4 regions of the Streptomyces sp. NPDC111516 genome follow, and region 3 is predicted to be linked to each of the others. Evidence: riboswitches for the same ligand, from Rfam matches in the RefSeq annotation. Region 3 holds a riboswitch; each other region holds the start of a gene.
The links. Region 3 has a riboswitch for cobalamin ahead of ACZ7L9_RS28065 (ABC transporter substrate-binding protein). Riboswitches for the same ligand answer to the same signal wherever they lie in the genome.

Region 1 (4,119 bases), on a different contig from region 3:
GGCCCGGGTCTCGGACCAGGCCGGCAGCGGGCCCGACCGCTCGGCGAGATCGCAGGACGCCTCGTACGCCGCGAGCATGATCCGCTCGGAGATCTGCGTGGAGAGCGCGCGGGCCTCGGGGGAGTCGAACGGCAGCCGCAGCTGGAAGAAGACGTCCTGCAGACCCATGGCCCCGAGGCCGACGGGGCGCCACTTCGCGTTGGAGCGGCCGGCCTGCTCGGTCGGGTAGAAGTTGATGTCGACGACCCGGTCGAGGAAGGTCACGGCGGTACGGACGGTGGCGTCCAGCCGCTCCCAGTCGATGGAGCCGTCGGCGACGAACGCGCCGAGGTTGACCGAACCCAGGTTGCAGACGGCCGTCTCGCCGTCGTCGGTGACTTCGAGGATCTCGGTGCACAGATTTGACGAGTGGACGACGCGGCCCGGCTCGGCGGTCTGGTTCGCGGTGCGGTTGGAGGCGTCCTTGAACGTCATCCAGCCCTGGCCGGTCTGCGCCAGGGTCCGCATCATCCGGCCGTACAGCTCACGGGCCGGCATCGACTTGCGGGCCAGCCCCTTGGCCTCGGCGGCCCGGTACGCGGCGTCGAACTCGTCGCCCCACAGGTCGACCAGCTCGGGCACGTCCGCGGGCGAGAACAGCGACCAGTCACCGTCCGCGTCGACCCGGCGCATGAACTCGTCCGGGATCCAGTGCGCCAGGTTGAGGTTGTGCGTACGCCGCTGGTCCTCGCCCGTGTTGTCGCGCAGCTCCAGGAACTCCTCGATGTCCGCGTGCCAGGTCTCCAGATAGACGGCGGCGGCGCCCTTGCGACGGCCGCCCTGGTTGACCGCGGCGACGGAGGCGTCGAGCGTCTTCAGGAACGGCACGATGCCGTTGGAGTGCCCGTTGGTGCCACGGATCAGCGAACCGCGGGCGCGGATGCGGGAGTACGAGAGACCGATGCCGCCCGCGTGCTTCGAGAGCCGCGCCACCTGGTGGTAGCGGTCGTAGATCGAGTCGAGCTCGTCGAGCGGGGAGTCCAGCAGGTAGCAGGAGGACATCTGCGGGTGCCGGGTGCCGGAGTTGAACAGGGTCGGCGAGGACGGCAGATAGTCGAGCCGGCTCATCAGCCCGTACAGCGCCGCGACTTCGTCCAGGGCCCGTTCCGAGTCGTTCTCGGCGAGCCCGGAGGCGACCCGCAGCATGAAGTGCTGGGGCGTCTCGATGACCTGGCGGGTGTGCGGGTGGCGGAGCAGATAGCGGCTGTGCAGGGTCCGCAGCCCGAAGTAGCCGAAGCGGTCGTCGGCGCCGTCGGCGAGCGAACGCTCCACCAGCGCGTCGAGGGCGGCCGCGTGCAGCGCGACGAACTCGGCGGTGCGGTCCGCGATCAGGCCCTCGCGGTGCCCGACGGCGACCGAGGCGGAGAAGGAGACTGCGCCCTGGCCGGCCGCCTCGTCGGCGATGGCGAGGGTCAACAGCCGGGCGGCGAGCCGGGAGTAGGCAGGGTCCTCGGAGATCAGCCCCGCGGCGGCCTCGGTGGCCAGCGCGCGCAGCTCGGCCTCGTCCGCCCGGGCGCTGCGGCCGCGCAGCGCGGCGGCGGCGACCCGACCGGGGTCGGTGTCGGGCAGATCGACGGTGAGGTCGGTCAGGGTCCGCAGCAGTGCGGTCCTCGGTCCGTCGTGTGCGGTTGCCTCGGACTCGGCCACTTCGGACACGGCGGCTGAAGCCGGATCGGCTGGCGCGATGGTCACGTGGTGCTCTCCCTCGCTCGGCTCGGGGCCGGCGGGGAACGGGGCAGCCGGGCAGAGGCGGGCCCGGGCCGGGGCAGCACTCCGTACGGCGTCCACCGGCCCAACCGCGAGGCCCGGACGTCTGGCATCCGGTTCGGTCGAGCCGGATGCACTGTCGGCAGGTCCTCGGACTTACTCGGGGGTGCGCAAAAGCGCACCGAACACACCGTTGCGGGACAGTTCCGGATTCGCACCGGATTCCCCTGCGGCGACAGCGAGCATGAGCATACATGTGGGGGCCGCCGGATGAGACAGCCCCCACATGTTGTGTCGCGTAACGGAACTCGGGACGCGCGTACGGCCCGTTGCTGAGCGCACGGACGGCCCGTCGCGCCCCGTTGGAAGGGGCTCGACGGGCCGTCGTACGGCTGTGGGAGCGGCCGTCAGTGGCCGCCGCCCGGTGCCCCAGCCGTGGCCGGCGGGAGTTCCACCTGGACGCCACGGTCGCCCGCGTCGGCCGTGTAGTCGGCCGGCGAGGTCTCGTCGACCCCGGCGGGCGCCTTCACGGCGTTCAGGACGAAGGTGAGCACCACCGTCACCACCGCGTTCAGCACGAACGCGGTCAGGCCGATGTAGCCGATCTCGCCGATGCCCGGGATCTCCTTGGACGACCCGCCGAAGTGCGCCTGGGTCGGGCTGGCGACGCCGTACGCGGCCACCGTCCCGTACACCATGCCGACCGCCCAGCCCGCGAGCAGCGCCCAGCGGTGGAACCAGCGGGTGAACAGGCCGCCGACCAGGGCCGGCATCGTCTGGAGGATCCAGATCCCGCCGAGCAGCTGGAAGTTGATCGCGACCGTCTTGTCCATGGTGAGGACGAAAGCGAGCGCGCCGACCTTCACCAGCAGCGACACCAGCTTGGAGACCTTGGTCTCCTGCTCCGGGGTCGCGTCCGGCTTCAGGAAGTCCTTATAGATGTTGCGGGTGAAGAGGTTCGCCGCGGCGATCGACATGATCGCTGCGGGCACCAGCGCGCCGATGCCGATGGCCGCGAACGCGACGCCCGCGAACCAGTCCGGGAACATGTTCTCGAACAACTGCGGGATGGCCAACTGCCCGTTGTCGACCTTGATTCCGGCGGCGATCGCCATGAAGCCGAGCAGCGCCAGCAGGCCGAGCATCAGAGAGTACAGCGGCAGGATCGTGGTGTTGCGCCGGATCACATTGCGGCTGCGGCTGGAGAGCGTCGCGGTGATCGAGTGCGGATACATGAACAGCGCCAGCGCCGAGCCCAACGCCAGGGTGGCGTATCCCCATTGACCCGCCTCGCCCGGCGCCAGCGCGCCGCGCGGCTTGCCGGTCGCCGGGTTGGTCTGCGAGAACGCCTCGCCCGCCTTGGCGAAGATGTCGTGGAATCCGCCCAGCTTGATCGGGATGTAGATGATCGCCACCGCGATGACCAGATAGATCAGCCCGTCCTTGACGAACGCGATCAGCGCGGGCGCCCGCAGACCGGACGAGTAGGTGTACGCGGCGAGCACCGCGAACGCGATCAGCAGCGGCAGGTCCTTGATGAACCAGTGGGTGTTCTCGCCACCGCCGACGCCCATCACGTCCAGCACCGCCTGGATGCCGACGAGTTGGAGCGCGATGTACGGCATCGTGGCGAGGATGCCCGTGATGGCGACCGCCAGCGACAGCCCCTTCGAGCCGAAGCGCCCGCGGACGAAGTCCGAGGTGGTCACGTAGCCGTGCTTGTGCGAGACCGACCAGAGCCGCGGCAGGAAGGTGAAGATCAGCGGGTACACGAGGATCGTGTACGGCACGGCGAAGAAGCCGGCCGCGCCCGCCGCGTAGATCGCCGCGGGCACGGCGACAAAGGTGTACGCGGTGTACAGGTCGCCGCCGAGCAGGAACCAGGTGACCCAGGTGCCGAACGACCGTCCGCCCAGGCCCCATTCGTCGAGACTGGCGTCGTTCTCGGCCTTCCGCCAGCGCGCGGCCAGGAAGCCCATGACCGTGACGGCCAGGAAGAAGAAGATGAAGACGCCGAGCGCGACGCCGTTCACGCCGTCCTTCATGCCGACGCACCCCCCTTGCGGGCGCGCTGGTCACGCTGCCACAGCTTGTACGCGATCATGGTGAGCGCGGTGGAGATCAGCACCCAGAGCATCTGGTACCAGTAGAAGAACGGGATGCCGATGAAGGTGGGGTCCACCTTCGCGTACGAACTCACCCAGAGCATCGCCACGAACGGCGCGATGAGACAGAGGGCGATGACCACCCGCACCGGTGTGACGGTCGGTGGTTTTCCTTCTGGGCCTGCTGGCATGCGGCGACTCCGTCCCCTCGCTGTTCACCTGGTGTAATGCGCAGGAAATCTAGGGGAGGCTTCCGGTCACCGTCACC
Region 2 (4,119 bases), on a different contig from region 3:
CCCGCTGCGGGGCGCAGGGCGCCGTACACACAGCGCAGGAAGGTGGTTTTGCCGCTGCCGTTCGGCCCGACCAGGCCGACCGTCTCGCCGGGGGCGGCGTCCAGCACGACTGCGTCGAGCAGAGTACGGCCGGCCACCTGGTAGCTGATCCCGTCGGCGGCGAGCGCCGTCGCGGACGGTGCCGGGCTCATCCGGTGATCCCTTCGGTACGGCTGGAGCGGCGCAGCAGCCAGAGGAAGAACGGGCCGCCGAGCAGGGCAGTGATCACCCCGGCGGGAATCTCTTCGGGGGCTGCCACGGTTCGGGCCAGCAGATCGGCCAGCAGCAGGAAGACGGCCCCGCCGAGCGCGGTCACCGGCAGCAGTCCGCGGTGGGACGCGCCGACGATCAGCCGTGCGGCGTGCGGAATCATCAGGCCGACGAAGCCGATCGCCCCGCTGTAGGCGACCAGCACGCCGATGATCAGCGACACCAGCACGAAGACCCCGCCCCGGAAACGTCCGGGGTCCAGGCCCAGGCTGCGGGCCCCTTCCTCCCCGGTGAGCAGCAGATCCAGCGGACGGGCCAGGCTGATCAGGAGTACGGCCCCGACGCCCAATATCGCGGCGGGCAGCGCCAGTTGGTCCCAGCGGGCGCCACCCAGGCCGCCCAGGGTCCAGAACAGGATCGCCCGCACATGCTCGGCCCGGGAGGACAACACCAGGATCAGGCTGGTGAATGCGGACAGCACGTACTGGATCGCCACCCCGGCCAGGATCAGTCGGCCCGTTGTCATGGTGCCGCCGCGCCGGGCCATCGCGTAGACGGCGACCAGCGCGGCCATGGACCCGGCGAACGCGGCAATGGGCAGCGCCACGTCGGTGGCCGCTCCGGCGCCGACCCCCAGCACGACGACCACGGCGGCGCCCGCTGACGCCCCGGACGAGGCGCCCAGCAGAAACGGATCGGCCAACGGGTTGCGCACCAGCGCCTGGAGCACCGTGCCCGACAGGGCCAGCCCGGCGCCGACGACGGCCCCGAGCAGCACCCTGGGCATCCGTACCTCCCACACGATCGTCGGGTACGCACCGGTGCGTTCACCGCCCAGGACCGTACTCAATACCTCGCCCGGCGGAATCCGTACCGGGCCGAGCGCCAGACCGGCCACCGCCGCCGCGAGCAGCAGCACCGTGAGGACGCCGATCACGACAGGGGCCGAGCGCAGGACGGACTTCGGGCCGGGGCGGGCGGACTCCGCGCTCACGGAGTGCCGGGGTGCAGCTGCCCGGCCAGGTCCTGCACGGCGTCGGCGACCCGGACACCGAGCACCGCCGAGGACAGCGGGAGCACCGCGAACTTCTTGTTCCTGACCGCCGGCACGTTCGCGAGTGCCGGATCGTTCAGCAGCCGCTTCTTCTTGGCTGCCATCGTGGTGCCTCCGTAGTCGTAGATCACGACCACCTCGGGCTTGCGCTTGATGACCTGCTCCCAGGACACGTCGCCGAAGGTGGCGTCGAGGTCCGCGAAGACGTTCCGGCCCCCGGCGAGCCGGACGATCTCGTTGCCGATGCCCTTGCCGCCCGCCGTGAACGCGGAGCTGTCGCCGGAGTCGTACACGAACACCGAGGGACGTGAGGAGCCCTTGAGCCCTGCCTCGACCGTCGTGATCTTCTGTCGCTCCTCGGCGATCAGCTTCCTGCCGCGTTCCGGTACGCCGAAGATCCTGGCGACTTGGGTGATCTCGGTGGCGAGCTGATCGATACCGACCTTGCCCTTGGTGCAGTTCTCGATGTTCAGCCGGGTGTTGATGCCGTCCTTCTGAAGTCCCGCCCGGTCCAGGCCCTTGGCCTTGTCGAAGGCGCTGCTGTACCCGCCGTAGACGAAGTCGGGGTTGGCGCCGAGCAGCACCTCCTTGGAGGGGTACTCCTTCGCGAGCACCTTGGTCCCGGCGTACGCGGACCGGTACTCCGGCAGGATGCTGTCGTCCAGGTAGGCCGTCCCGGTCAGCCGGTCCTGGAGCCCGAGGGCCAGCACGATCTCGGTGACGTGCTGGTTCATGGTGACGACCCGCTTCGGCGGGGCGTCGAAGGTCGTCTTCGTACCGCAGTTGGTGACCGTGTAGGGAAAACCGTCGACGGCCGGTGCGGCCTTTGCCTTGTCCTCGCCGTCCGTGCCGGAGCCGCATCCGGTGAGCGGCAGCAGAAGCAGCGGTATGAGCGCGAGTGGTACACGGCGGATCCGGGGCATGGCCGAGCCTTTCCGGGGGATGTCCTCGTCCCCTGGGTCGTACGAGAAGGCGGCGCGGCCAGTATCTGGCTTCCGGGCTGCTGCAGCCCGGTCACAGTGGCGGGACCGTACCGGATTCACACCGGTTTCCTGACGCGCGTCGCCTGAATTTTCGAAGCCCATTCTGTCAGACCGCGCATTCCGACAGGTCCCGACCCGTGCGTTGTCGGCCCTGGTCGGCCCCGGACGCCGAGGTCCGCGACGACCGAGGGCATCTGACCACCATTCAGGCTGCTGTGGTGTCGGTGATCAGACGACGCTTGCGTCCCTTGATCTTCTTGCCGGCGTAGATGCCCTGGCTGGTCTCGGTAACGTTTCCCGAAACCTTCACGCTCTGCGCGTCCACCACGGCGGCGGTCGGCTGGGCGCGGCTACGGCCGTTGGCCCGGTGGGCGTGTCCCGTAACAGGCCGTGGCCTGCTGAGTGGTGCCGTCAAGTCAGCATCTGATCAGCATCAGTCCCCCAGAATTCCGAGATGGCCTTCCGGTCAGGTGCCCGATCGGCCGCGTTGCAACAGCCTGATTCGCGCGGAATCGCAGGCAGGGAGCCTGCTCGCGAGCGTGAACTGATGTTCTCTGCAATCTACGAGTCCAAGGCGTGCAGTTGTACAGTGAAGAACGCCCTTGACCTGCACAAAGCTGGCAGGGAGCCCTCTTCCAGGAGTACAGATTGCTGCGCACGATGTTCAAGTCCAAGATCCACCGGGCCACCGTGACCCAGGCCGACCTGCACTACGTCGGTTCCGTCACCGTCGATGCCGAGTTGATGGAAGCGGCGGACCTGCTGCCCGGCGAGCTGGTGCACATCGTCGACATCGACAACGGTGCACGCCTGGAGACGTACGTCATCGAGGGCGAACGCGGCTCCGGTGTCATCGGCGTCAACGGCGCCGCCGCCCACCTCGTCCACCCCGGTGACCTGGTCATCCTGATCAGTTACGCCCAGGTCGACGACGCCGAGGCGCGCGGCCTGACCCCGCGTATCGTGCATGTCGATGCCGACAACCGGATCGTCGCGCTCGGCGCCGATGCCTCCGAGCCCGTACCCGGCACCGCCACCGAACGGAGCCCGCACGCCCTCCCAGCGGCGCGCTGACCCCGGCTCGACCACTGAGGGAGCACCCGTCATGGCAGAACAGACCGACCGGATCGAACTCGACATCCGCGACGACCGCACGCGCGGCAACCTCCTCGCGTACGAGAACGGGAAGGCCGCCGGAGTCATCGCGTACTTCGTGATGGAAGGCGACCCCGCGGCGCTCGTCGCCGTGCACACCGTCGTCGAGCCCGGCCACGAGGGCAAGGGCATCGCGGGCGCCCTCGTCCAGGAGTTCTACGCCATGGCGGGCCGCGAGGGTGTCCCGGTCGTCCCGCTCTGCCCGTACGCCGCGAAGTGGGCGGAGCGCCACCCCGACCGGGCTCCCGAGGCCCCGGCCGAACTGGTGGAGCGGGCGAAGGCGCAGCTCACGTCCCACCCCGAGTTGTAGTGATCAACACGGCGGACTGCACCGATCCACTCGGCCGATGACCCGACCCGGACCGGGGAGTTGTACGTTCGGTCGATGACACTCGCACTTCTGCACACCTCCCCGGTCCACGTCCCGGTCTTCGACGCGCTCCGGGACACGGATCATCCCGGACTCGCCCTGCGCCATCTCGTGTCCGAGAACCTGCTCGCCCGGGCCAGGGACGAGGGCCCCGAAGCGGTGTCGGACGAGATCCGGGCGCTGCTCGCGGGCGTCGTCGCCGAAGGTGCCTCCGCCGTTCTCTGCACCTGTTCGACGATCGGCGGGGTCGCGGAGTCGGCCGCGCTGACGGTCGGGGTTCCGGTGCTGCGTGTCGACCGCCCCATGGC
Region 3 (4,119 bases):
CAACGACACCGAATCCACCTGGAAAGGTGTGTGCGCCGGAGTCTCGCCGGTGCGTACCGTCGCGGCACTCGAAGGCTGCGCGATCGATTTCGCCTGCACCGTCGACGGAATCGATCTGGACGCCGCGATCGGCGGCCGTACGTCCTTCCGGATGGGGAGGTACGTCAAGTTCGCCGTCCTCGCCGCCCGGGAGGCGGTCGCCGACGCCGGACTCGACCCGGCGCGGTGGGAGGGCAGCAGGGTCGCGGTGGTCGTCGGCACCAGCAGCGGCGGCTCCGCCTCACTGACCGAGCAGGCCGTCGTACTCGAACGGCACGGACCGGATGCCATCTCGCCGTCGGGCATCCTGCTCACCATCCCGAACATGCCGGCGGCCGAGATCGCGATCCAGTTGCGGGCCACCGGTCCCAGCATGGCACCGTGCACCGCGTGTTCGTCCGGTGTCACCGCCCTGTCCGTCGCCCGCGATCTCCTGGTCACCGGGCAGTGCGACATCGCGATCGCCGGAGCCACCGAGTCGATCGTCTACCCGGCCGCCATGGCCGGGTTCGCCCGGTCCGGAGCCGCGGCCCGGGCACACGGCGACCCGGCCAGGCGGTGCCGGCCCTTCGCGGCCGACCGTGCCGGGCTGGTCATGGGCGAGGGCGCCGCCGTCATGGTGCTGGAACGGGCGGCCGACGCCGCAGCCCGGGGCGCCGGACCCCGGGCACTGCTCGCGGGCACCGGCGCCACCACCGACGCCCACCACCCCACCACCCCGCACCCGTCCGGCGCGGTCGCCCAGGCGGCCGTCGAAGCCGCGCTGCACGACGCGGGCTGGGCGGCCGAGGACGTCGAGCACATCAACGCGCACGGCACGGCGACGCCGCTCAACGACGCCACCGAGGCCGCCCTCATCGGCCGGGTCTACCCGCACCGGCCGCCCGTCACCGCCCCGAAGGGCGTGCTGGGGCACTGCATGGGGGCGGCCGGAGCGATCGAGGCCGGACTGACCGTCCTCACGCTCCAGCGCGGAGTCGTACCGCCGATCGCCAACCTGCACACACCGGCACCCGAGTTCGACATCAACTGCGTCACCGAAGAACCTCTGCGGCTGCCTGTCCGGCGCGCCATCAGCCACTCCTTCGGATTCGGCGGACACAACGCCGTGATCGCCCTTCAGCGTCCGTAGGCGTCGGGCGGGTGGTGCGACCGGGGGCACCGCCCGGCGTACCACCGGCCACACCGCCCATGAGCTGCATAGACGCTCGTGATAGCTTGCCGGGGCCAGTCGAACTCCATGTAGGAGTCAGGGAATCCGGTGAGAATCCGGAACTGACGCGCAGCGGTGAGGGGGACGGGCGGGGCCACGGCCACTGGGACCCACCCTCGGGTGTCCTGGGAAGGCGTCCCGTCCGAAGGAACCCGAGTCCGAAGACCTGCTGGCGGCTGCGACCCGGTACCGGGCGCAGAACTCCAACGGGCTCCGCGCATGGGCCCAGAGACGCAGAGGGACTCCGTGCCGTCCATAGCCAGCCCCGTCCGCACCATCGCCCTGCTCACGGCGGGACTCGTCCTGCTGACCGCCTGCGGCCGCGGAACGAGCAACTCCGCCGCGAAGTCCGGCTCTGCCGACGGATATCCCGTGACGCTGAAGAACTGCGGACGCACCGTCACCGTCGAAGCCCCGCCGCACCGCGCCGTCTCGGTCGACCAGGGGTCGACGGAGATCCTGCTGTCCCTCGGCCTCGCCGACCGGCTCGCCGCCACCGCGACCTGGACCGACCCGGTGATGAAGGGCCTGGAGAAGGCCAACGCCGAGGTCCCCAGGATCGCCGACAACCGGCCCTCGTCGGAGAAGGTCCTCGACCAGGAGCCCGACTTCATCAGCGCGTCGTTCGAGTCGACCCTCGCCAAGGGCGGCGTCGCCCCCCGCGAACAGTTCGAGGAACTGGGCGTCCCCACCTATGTCTCGCCCGCCGACTGCACCGGCAAGGACAACAGCGGCGGCGGCGACGGAGCCCGTATCGAGCCACTGACCATGGACATCGTCTACGGCGAAGTGCACGACCTGGCCAGGATGTTCGGCGTGCAGAAGCGCGGCGACACGCTCGTGGCGCGGCTGCGGGCCCGGGTGGAGAAGGCGACCGGGTCCATCGACGCCTCCGGTACCACTCTCCTCTACTGGTTCTCCGACTCCAAGGCCCCGTACCTGGCCGGCTGTTGCGGAGCACCTGGAGTCATCACCGGGGAACTCGGCGCGAAGAACGTCTTCGACGACACGCACGAGGAATGGCCGCAGATCAGCTGGGAGACCGTCGCCGACCGCAACCCCGACGTCCTGGTCATCGGTGACCTGACCCGCAAGGCACAGACCGCCGAGAGCGCCGCGAAGAAGATCGAATTCCTGGAGTCCAACCCCGCCACGAAGAACATGGATGCCGTCAGGCACCAGCGGTACATCCTGCTCAGCGGCCAGGCCATGAACCCGTCCATCCGGACGGTCGAGGGCGTGGAACGCGTCGCCGCCGGGCTGCGCACGTTCGGGCTCGCGCAGTGACGGACACCGAGCGGACCTGGGCGGAGGGCGCGCGGCGAGCCTCCCAAGGCGGGGACGGTGTACGGAAGCTGCGCGGCGGGGTCCTGTGGGCCTGCGGCGTCGCGCTGCTCGTGCTGTCCGTCGCGGTCGCCGTAACCATCGGCCCCGCCCGCATCTCCGTCGCCGACGTCTGGTCCACGGTGGCCGCCCACCTCGGCTGGGGCCGGACGCGGCTCACCCCGATCCGGGACGGCATCATCTGGAACCTGCGCATGCCACGCACCCTGCTCGCGGCGGTGTGCGGCGCCGGACTCGCGGTGTGCGGCACCGTCATGCAGTCCCTGCTCCGCAACCCGCTCGCCGACCCGTTCGTCCTCGGCGTCTCCTCCGGCGCGTCGACCGGCGCGGTCGTGGTCGTCGTCCTCGGGGTCGGTGGGGGAGCGGTGTCGATCTCGGCCGGCGCGTTCATCGGCGCACTGTGCTCGTTCGCCCTCGTTCTGCTGCTGAGCCACACCCTGGGCGGCACGACCGACCGGGTCGTCCTCTCCGGTGTGGCGGCTATGCAGCTGTTCTCCGCGCTCACCTCCTTCGTGGTAATGACCTCCGCCGACGCCGAGCAGACCCGCGGGGTGCTGTTCTGGCTGCTCGGCTCGCTCAGCGGGGTCGGCTGGACCGACGTGTGGATCTGCTCCGCCGTTCTTGTCCTGACGCTGCTGGTCTGCCTCGGACACGCCCGTACGCTCGACGCCTTCGCGTTCGGCCCGGACGCCGCCGCCGCGCTCGGCGTCCAGGTCGCCCGCGCCCGGATCGTGCTGCTCTGCACGACCGCGCTGCTGACCGCCGCACTCGTCAGCTCGGCCGGCGCCATCGGCTTCGTCGGCCTGGTACTCCCGCACGCCGCCCGGGCACTCGCCGGCTCCGGACACCGGCGCCTGCTGCCGGTCACCGCACTGGCCGGGGCCGTGTTCCTGGTCTGGGTCGACACGCTCGCCAGGACGGTCCTCGACCCGCAGGAGGTGCCGGTGGGTGTCGTCACCGCGCTCATCGGCGTGCCCGCGTTCGTCCTGGTCCTGTACCGCACCCGGAGGATCACATGACGGGGGGAACCACTGAGGGGCTGCGTGCCGAACGGGTCAGCCGGGAAGCGGGCGGACGCCTCATTCTCGACGGGGTCCACCTCGCTCCGCCGCCCGGCACGACCGTCGGGCTGATCGGGCCGAACGGCTCCGGCAAGTCCACCCTGCTGCGGGTGCTCGCGGGGGTCCTCGCCCCGGAGACCGGCGTGGTCACCCTGGACGGCCGGCGGTTCGACGCGATCGGCCGCCGGACCGTGGCCCAGCGGGTCGCCGTGGTCGACCAGCATGCCGTCACCCAGGTCGAGTTGAGCGTCCTGGACGTGGTACGCCTCGGGCGCGTCCCGCACCGCAGGGCCTGGTCGGCACCCGGCCGGGCGGACGACGACGCGGTGCGCGAGGCCCTGGAGCGGACCGGTCTCGTCGACCGTGCCGGCCAGTCCTGGCACACCCTTTCCGGAGGCGAGCGGCAACGTGTCCAGATCGCGCGCGCACTGGCTCAGCAACCACGTGAACTGCTGCTCGACG
Region 4 (4,119 bases), on a different contig from region 3:
ACCTGGCTGGTCGGGCTGCCGTCCAGTTCCTCGCACGCCCTGTTCGGCGGCCTGATCGGCGCGGCGGTGATGTCGGCGGGCTGGTCGTCGGTCAACGGCGGCACCGTCGTCACCAAGGTGCTGCTCCCCGCGGTCGCCGCCCCGATCGTCGCCGGTCTGGCCGCGATGCTGGCCACCAGGCTGACGTACCGGATCGGCGGGAAGATCCGTAACGACGCCCAGGAAAAGGCCACCGCCAAGGGCTACCGCGCCGGTCAGATCGCCTCGGCCGGACTCGTCTCCCTCGCCCACGGCACCAACGACGCGCAGAAGACCATGGGCATCATCACCCTGGCGCTGGTCACCGGGGGCGTCCTGCACCCCGGTTCCAACCCGCCGGTCTGGGTGATCGTCTCCGCCGGTCTGGCCATCGCGCTCGGCACCTATCTGGGCGGCTGGCGCATCATCCGCACCATGGGCAGCGGCCTCACCGACCTCAAGCCGCCGCAGGGCTTCGCCGCCCAGACCAGTGCGGCCACGGTCATCCTGGCCTCCTCGCACCTCGGCTTCTCCCTCTCCACCACCCAGTCCTGCTCCGGCGCCGTGATGGGCGCGGGCCTCGGCCGCCAGGGCGGTGTGGTCCGCTGGTCCACCGCCACCCGGATGTTCGTCGCCTGGGGTCTGACCCTGCCGGCCGCGGGCCTGGTCGGCGCGGGCGCGGAATTCCTCACCAAACAGGGCACCTGGGGCGTCGTGGTCGTCGCGGCGCTGCTGGTCGTGGGCTCCGGGGCGATCTGGATGCTGTCGCGCCGCAAGCCGGTCGGCCACGGCGATGTCGCACCGGCTGACGGCATCACCGAGCCCGCGGGTGTCGTCACCACGGCCATCGCCGCCGTCAGCCCACCGCTCACCGCGGCCCAGGCAGCGGCGCAGGACCTCAAGACCACCATTCCGGCCCCGGCCGGAACCACCCCGGACCCGGCGCGACCCGCCACCGTCTAGGCCGACCGTCCAGGCCGGTCCGCCCGGGCCCGCCGTCCGGGCCCGCCGTCCGGGCCCGCCGTCTAAAGGATTCAGCATGAAAATCGACTGGGCAGCCCTCGGCACCGTCTTCGGCGTCTCCCTCGTCGCCACCGTCGCGCTGGTCGGCCTCTTCACCCTGGGCATCGTCGGCCTCTCCAAGCAGCCCGAACCGGCCACGCAGGGCGGCTCCGGCGGCTCACTGCTACTGGCCCGCGCCGGTGCGTACGTCTGCTTCGCGCTGTGCGCGGCAGCGGTCGCGTACGGGATCTATCTGATCGTCGCCTGAGAGCGGCCGCGCGCGCTCCCACTTCGGGCCGGACACACGCCGTGTGTCCGGCCCGAAGTGCTGCGCCCGACCCGGTGTGGGCCTCAGCACACTGCGCCGTCGCAGGTCAACGGCAGGTTGACGGGCGTTCGCGGAGCGTGATGGACTGCCGGAGCCAATTACGGCGACAGCAGAGGAAGCCGGTGCGAATCCGGCGCGGTCCCGCCACTGTCACCGGGGAGCAGTCCCCCACACGGAAGTCACGGCACGCGCGAGCGGGCTGGAAGGCCGGGGGAACTGCGGATCCGGGAGCCAGGAGACTCTCGTCGCCGGTCACGTCGAACCAGGGCGCGGACCCTGAGTGAGGACATATCGCCATGCCTGGCTGCCGTGCGTCCGTTGCTGTGGCGCTCTCGTCGAGAGCCGCCTGTACGAAGCTCCTTCGAGGCGTAACGGCCGGTTGAGCCGTGCGTGCCGACCGCGTTTTCGCGTACGGCGCCACAGCCGGCCTGATCGGCGATCTGCTGCTCGGTGACCCCCGCAGGGGGCATCCGGTCGCCGCCTTCGGGCGGGCCGCGGCGGGCGTCGAGCGCCGGTTGTGGCGCGACCACCGCGGGTGGGGCGCGCTGCACACCCTCGTCTGCGCCGGAGGTGCCGCGGGTGGTGCCGCGCTGATCACCCGTGCCGTACGCGGCCACCCAGCCGCCGCCGTCGCGTTGACCGCGGCCGCCACCTGGTCCGTCGTCGGTGGTACCTCCCTGGGGCGTGAGGCCCGGAGCATCGGCGACGCCCTGGCCGCCGGTGACATCGACCGCGCCCGCGAGCGGCTGCCGCATCTGTGCGGGCGCGATCCGCACTCCCTCGACGGGCCGCAGATCGCCCGTGCCGTGGTGGAGTCCGTGGCCGAGAACACCTCGGACGCCGTGGTCGGCGCCCTGGTGTGGGGTGCGCTGGCCGGTGTGCCCGGGCTCGTCGGCTTCCGGGCCGCGAACACGCTCGACGCCATGGTCGGCCACAAGTCGCCCCGCCACCGGCGCTACGGCTGGGCCTCGGCCCGCCTCGACGACCTCGCGGGGTGGCCCGGTGCCCGGCTCACCGCCCTGCTCGCCGTGGCCTCCGGGGGGCGGTCACGTGGAGCGGCACGGGCGTGGCGAGCCGACGCGGCCAAGCACCCGAGCCCCAACGCGGGCCCGGTGGAAGCCTCGTTCGCGGGCGCGCTCGGCGTGCGGCTCGGCGGGACGCTCGCGTACGGCGGCCGCGTCGAGCACCGTCCCGTCCTCAACGGGGAGACGGGCCGGGCGGTGGAGAGCCAGGACATCGAACGCGCGGTACGGCTGTCGCGCCGGGTGAGTGCGCTGGCCCTCGGCGTGTGCGTGGCGGGCCGACTGGGCGTGGCCCTCGCCGCCCGACGGATCGCGGAACGCCCGATGGCAGGACGTTCGATCGCAGGACCTTCGATCGCAGGACGGAGACGGACATGAGCGGCGGACTGCTGGTCGCCGGAACCACCTCGGACGCGGGCAAGAGCGTCGTCACCGCGGGCATCTGCCGCTGGCTCGTACGCCGGGGTGTGAAGGTGGCGCCCTTCAAGGCGCAGAACATGTCGCTGAACTCGTTCGTCACCCGCGAGGGTGCCGAGATCGGCCGCGCCCAGGCCATGCAGGCCCAGGCCGCACGGGTCGAGCCGACCGCGCTGATGAACCCGGTCCTGCTCAAGCCCGGCGGCGACCGATCCAGCCAGGTCGTCCTGATGGGCAGACCGGTGGGCGAGATGAGCGCGCGCGGCTACCACGGGGGCCGGCAGGAAGCGCTTCTCTCCACGGTCGTCGACTGTCTGGAGCAGCTTCGGGGCACGTATGACGCAGTGATCTGCGAGGGGGCGGGCAGTCCGGCCGAGATCAATCTGCGGCGCACGGACATCGTGAACATGGGCATCGCACGGGCGGCGCGCTTCCCGGTGGTGGTCGTCGGCGACATCGACCGCGGCGGCGTCTTCGCCTCCTTCTTCGGCACGACGGCGCTGCTCGACGCCGAGGACCAGTCGCTGATCGCGGGCTACCTCGTCAACAAGTTCCGCGGTGACGTGTCGCTGCTGGAGCCGGGCCTGGAGATGCTGCGCGGGATCACCGGACGGCGGACGTACGGGGTGCTGCCCTTCGCCCACGGCCTCGGCATCGACGAGGAGGACGGGCTGCGCGTCTCGTTGCGCGGGGCCGTGCGCGAGTCGGTCCTCGCGCCGCCGCACGGCGAGGACGTGCTGCGCGTGGCGGTGTGCGCCGTGCCCCTGATGTCGAACTTCACCGATGTGGACGCGCTGGCAGCCGAACCCGGCGTCGTCGTGCGGTTCGTGGACCGCGCCGAGGAGCTGGCCGACGCCGACCTCGTCATCGTGCCGGGCACCCGCGGCACCGTGAAGGCGCTGGCCTGGCTGCGCGAGCGCGGTCTCGCCGACGCCCTGGTGCGGCGCGCCGCCGAGGGCCGGCCGGTCCTCGGGATCTGCGGCGGCTTCCAGATCCTCGGCGAACACATCGAGGACGAGGTCGAGTCCGGGGCCGGGCACGTCGACGGCCTCGGCCTGCTGCCCGTACGCGTCCGCTTCGACCGCGAGAAGACCCTCGCCCGCCCCGTCGGCGAGGCGCTCGGCGTGCCCGTCGAGGGGTACGAGATCCACCACGGCGTCGCCGATGTACGCGGCGGCGAACCGTTCCTGGACGGCTGCGGGGTCGGCGCCGTACGGGGCACCCACTGGCACGGCTCGCTGGAGAGCGACGCGTTCCGGCGCCGCTACCTGACCGAGGTCGCGCGGGCCGCCGGCCGGCGCTTCGTCCCCGCCCCCGACACCTGTTTCGCCG

Region 1: it holds a riboswitch for cobalamin, as region 3 does, so the genes downstream of both, ACZ7L9_RS07240 (ribonucleoside-diphosphate reductase subunit alpha) here and ACZ7L9_RS28065 (ABC transporter substrate-binding protein) in region 3, are expected to answer to the same signal.
Region 2: it holds a riboswitch for cobalamin, as region 3 does, so the genes downstream of both, ACZ7L9_RS27210 (ABC transporter substrate-binding protein) here and ACZ7L9_RS28065 (ABC transporter substrate-binding protein) in region 3, are expected to answer to the same signal.
Region 4: it holds a riboswitch for cobalamin, as region 3 does, so the genes downstream of both, ACZ7L9_RS00345 (cobalamin biosynthesis protein) here and ACZ7L9_RS28065 (ABC transporter substrate-binding protein) in region 3, are expected to answer to the same signal.

Annotation. Positions count from the first base shown of each region.
Region 1 is NZ_JBVKBV010000002.1:356,896-361,014, forward strand. It holds gene ACZ7L9_RS07240 (ribonucleoside-diphosphate reductase subunit alpha) at 1-1,731, opposite strand, end outside; cobalamin riboswitch at 1,871-1,998, opposite strand; gene mctP (monocarboxylate uptake permease MctP) at 2,154-3,791, opposite strand; gene ACZ7L9_RS07250 (DUF3311 domain-containing protein) at 3,788-4,042, opposite strand.
Region 2 is NZ_JBVKBV010000017.1:80,372-84,490, forward strand. It holds gene ACZ7L9_RS27200 (ABC transporter ATP-binding protein) at 1-191, opposite strand, end outside; gene ACZ7L9_RS27205 (FecCD family ABC transporter permease) at 188-1,243, opposite strand; gene ACZ7L9_RS27210 (ABC transporter substrate-binding protein) at 1,240-2,226, opposite strand; cobalamin riboswitch at 2,266-2,417, opposite strand; gene ACZ7L9_RS27215 (hypothetical protein) at 2,492-2,701, opposite strand; gene panD (aspartate 1-decarboxylase) at 2,935-3,360, shown strand; gene ACZ7L9_RS27225 (GNAT family N-acetyltransferase) at 3,392-3,751, shown strand; gene ACZ7L9_RS27230 (aspartate/glutamate racemase family protein) at 3,827-4,119, shown strand, end outside.
Region 3 is NZ_JBVKBV010000018.1:124,066-128,184, forward strand. It holds gene ACZ7L9_RS28060 (beta-ketoacyl-[acyl-carrier-protein] synthase family protein) at 1-1,171, shown strand, start outside; cobalamin riboswitch at 1,251-1,440, shown strand; gene ACZ7L9_RS28065 (ABC transporter substrate-binding protein) at 1,499-2,539, shown strand; gene ACZ7L9_RS28070 (FecCD family ABC transporter permease) at 2,536-3,615, shown strand; gene ACZ7L9_RS28075 (ABC transporter ATP-binding protein) at 3,612-4,119, shown strand, end outside.
Region 4 is NZ_JBVKBV010000001.1:60,300-64,418, forward strand. It holds gene ACZ7L9_RS00335 (inorganic phosphate transporter) at 1-981, shown strand, start outside; gene ACZ7L9_RS00340 (hypothetical protein) at 1,058-1,288, shown strand; cobalamin riboswitch at 1,462-1,589, shown strand; gene ACZ7L9_RS00345 (cobalamin biosynthesis protein) at 1,735-2,748, shown strand; gene ACZ7L9_RS00350 (cobyric acid synthase) at 2,745-4,119, shown strand, end outside.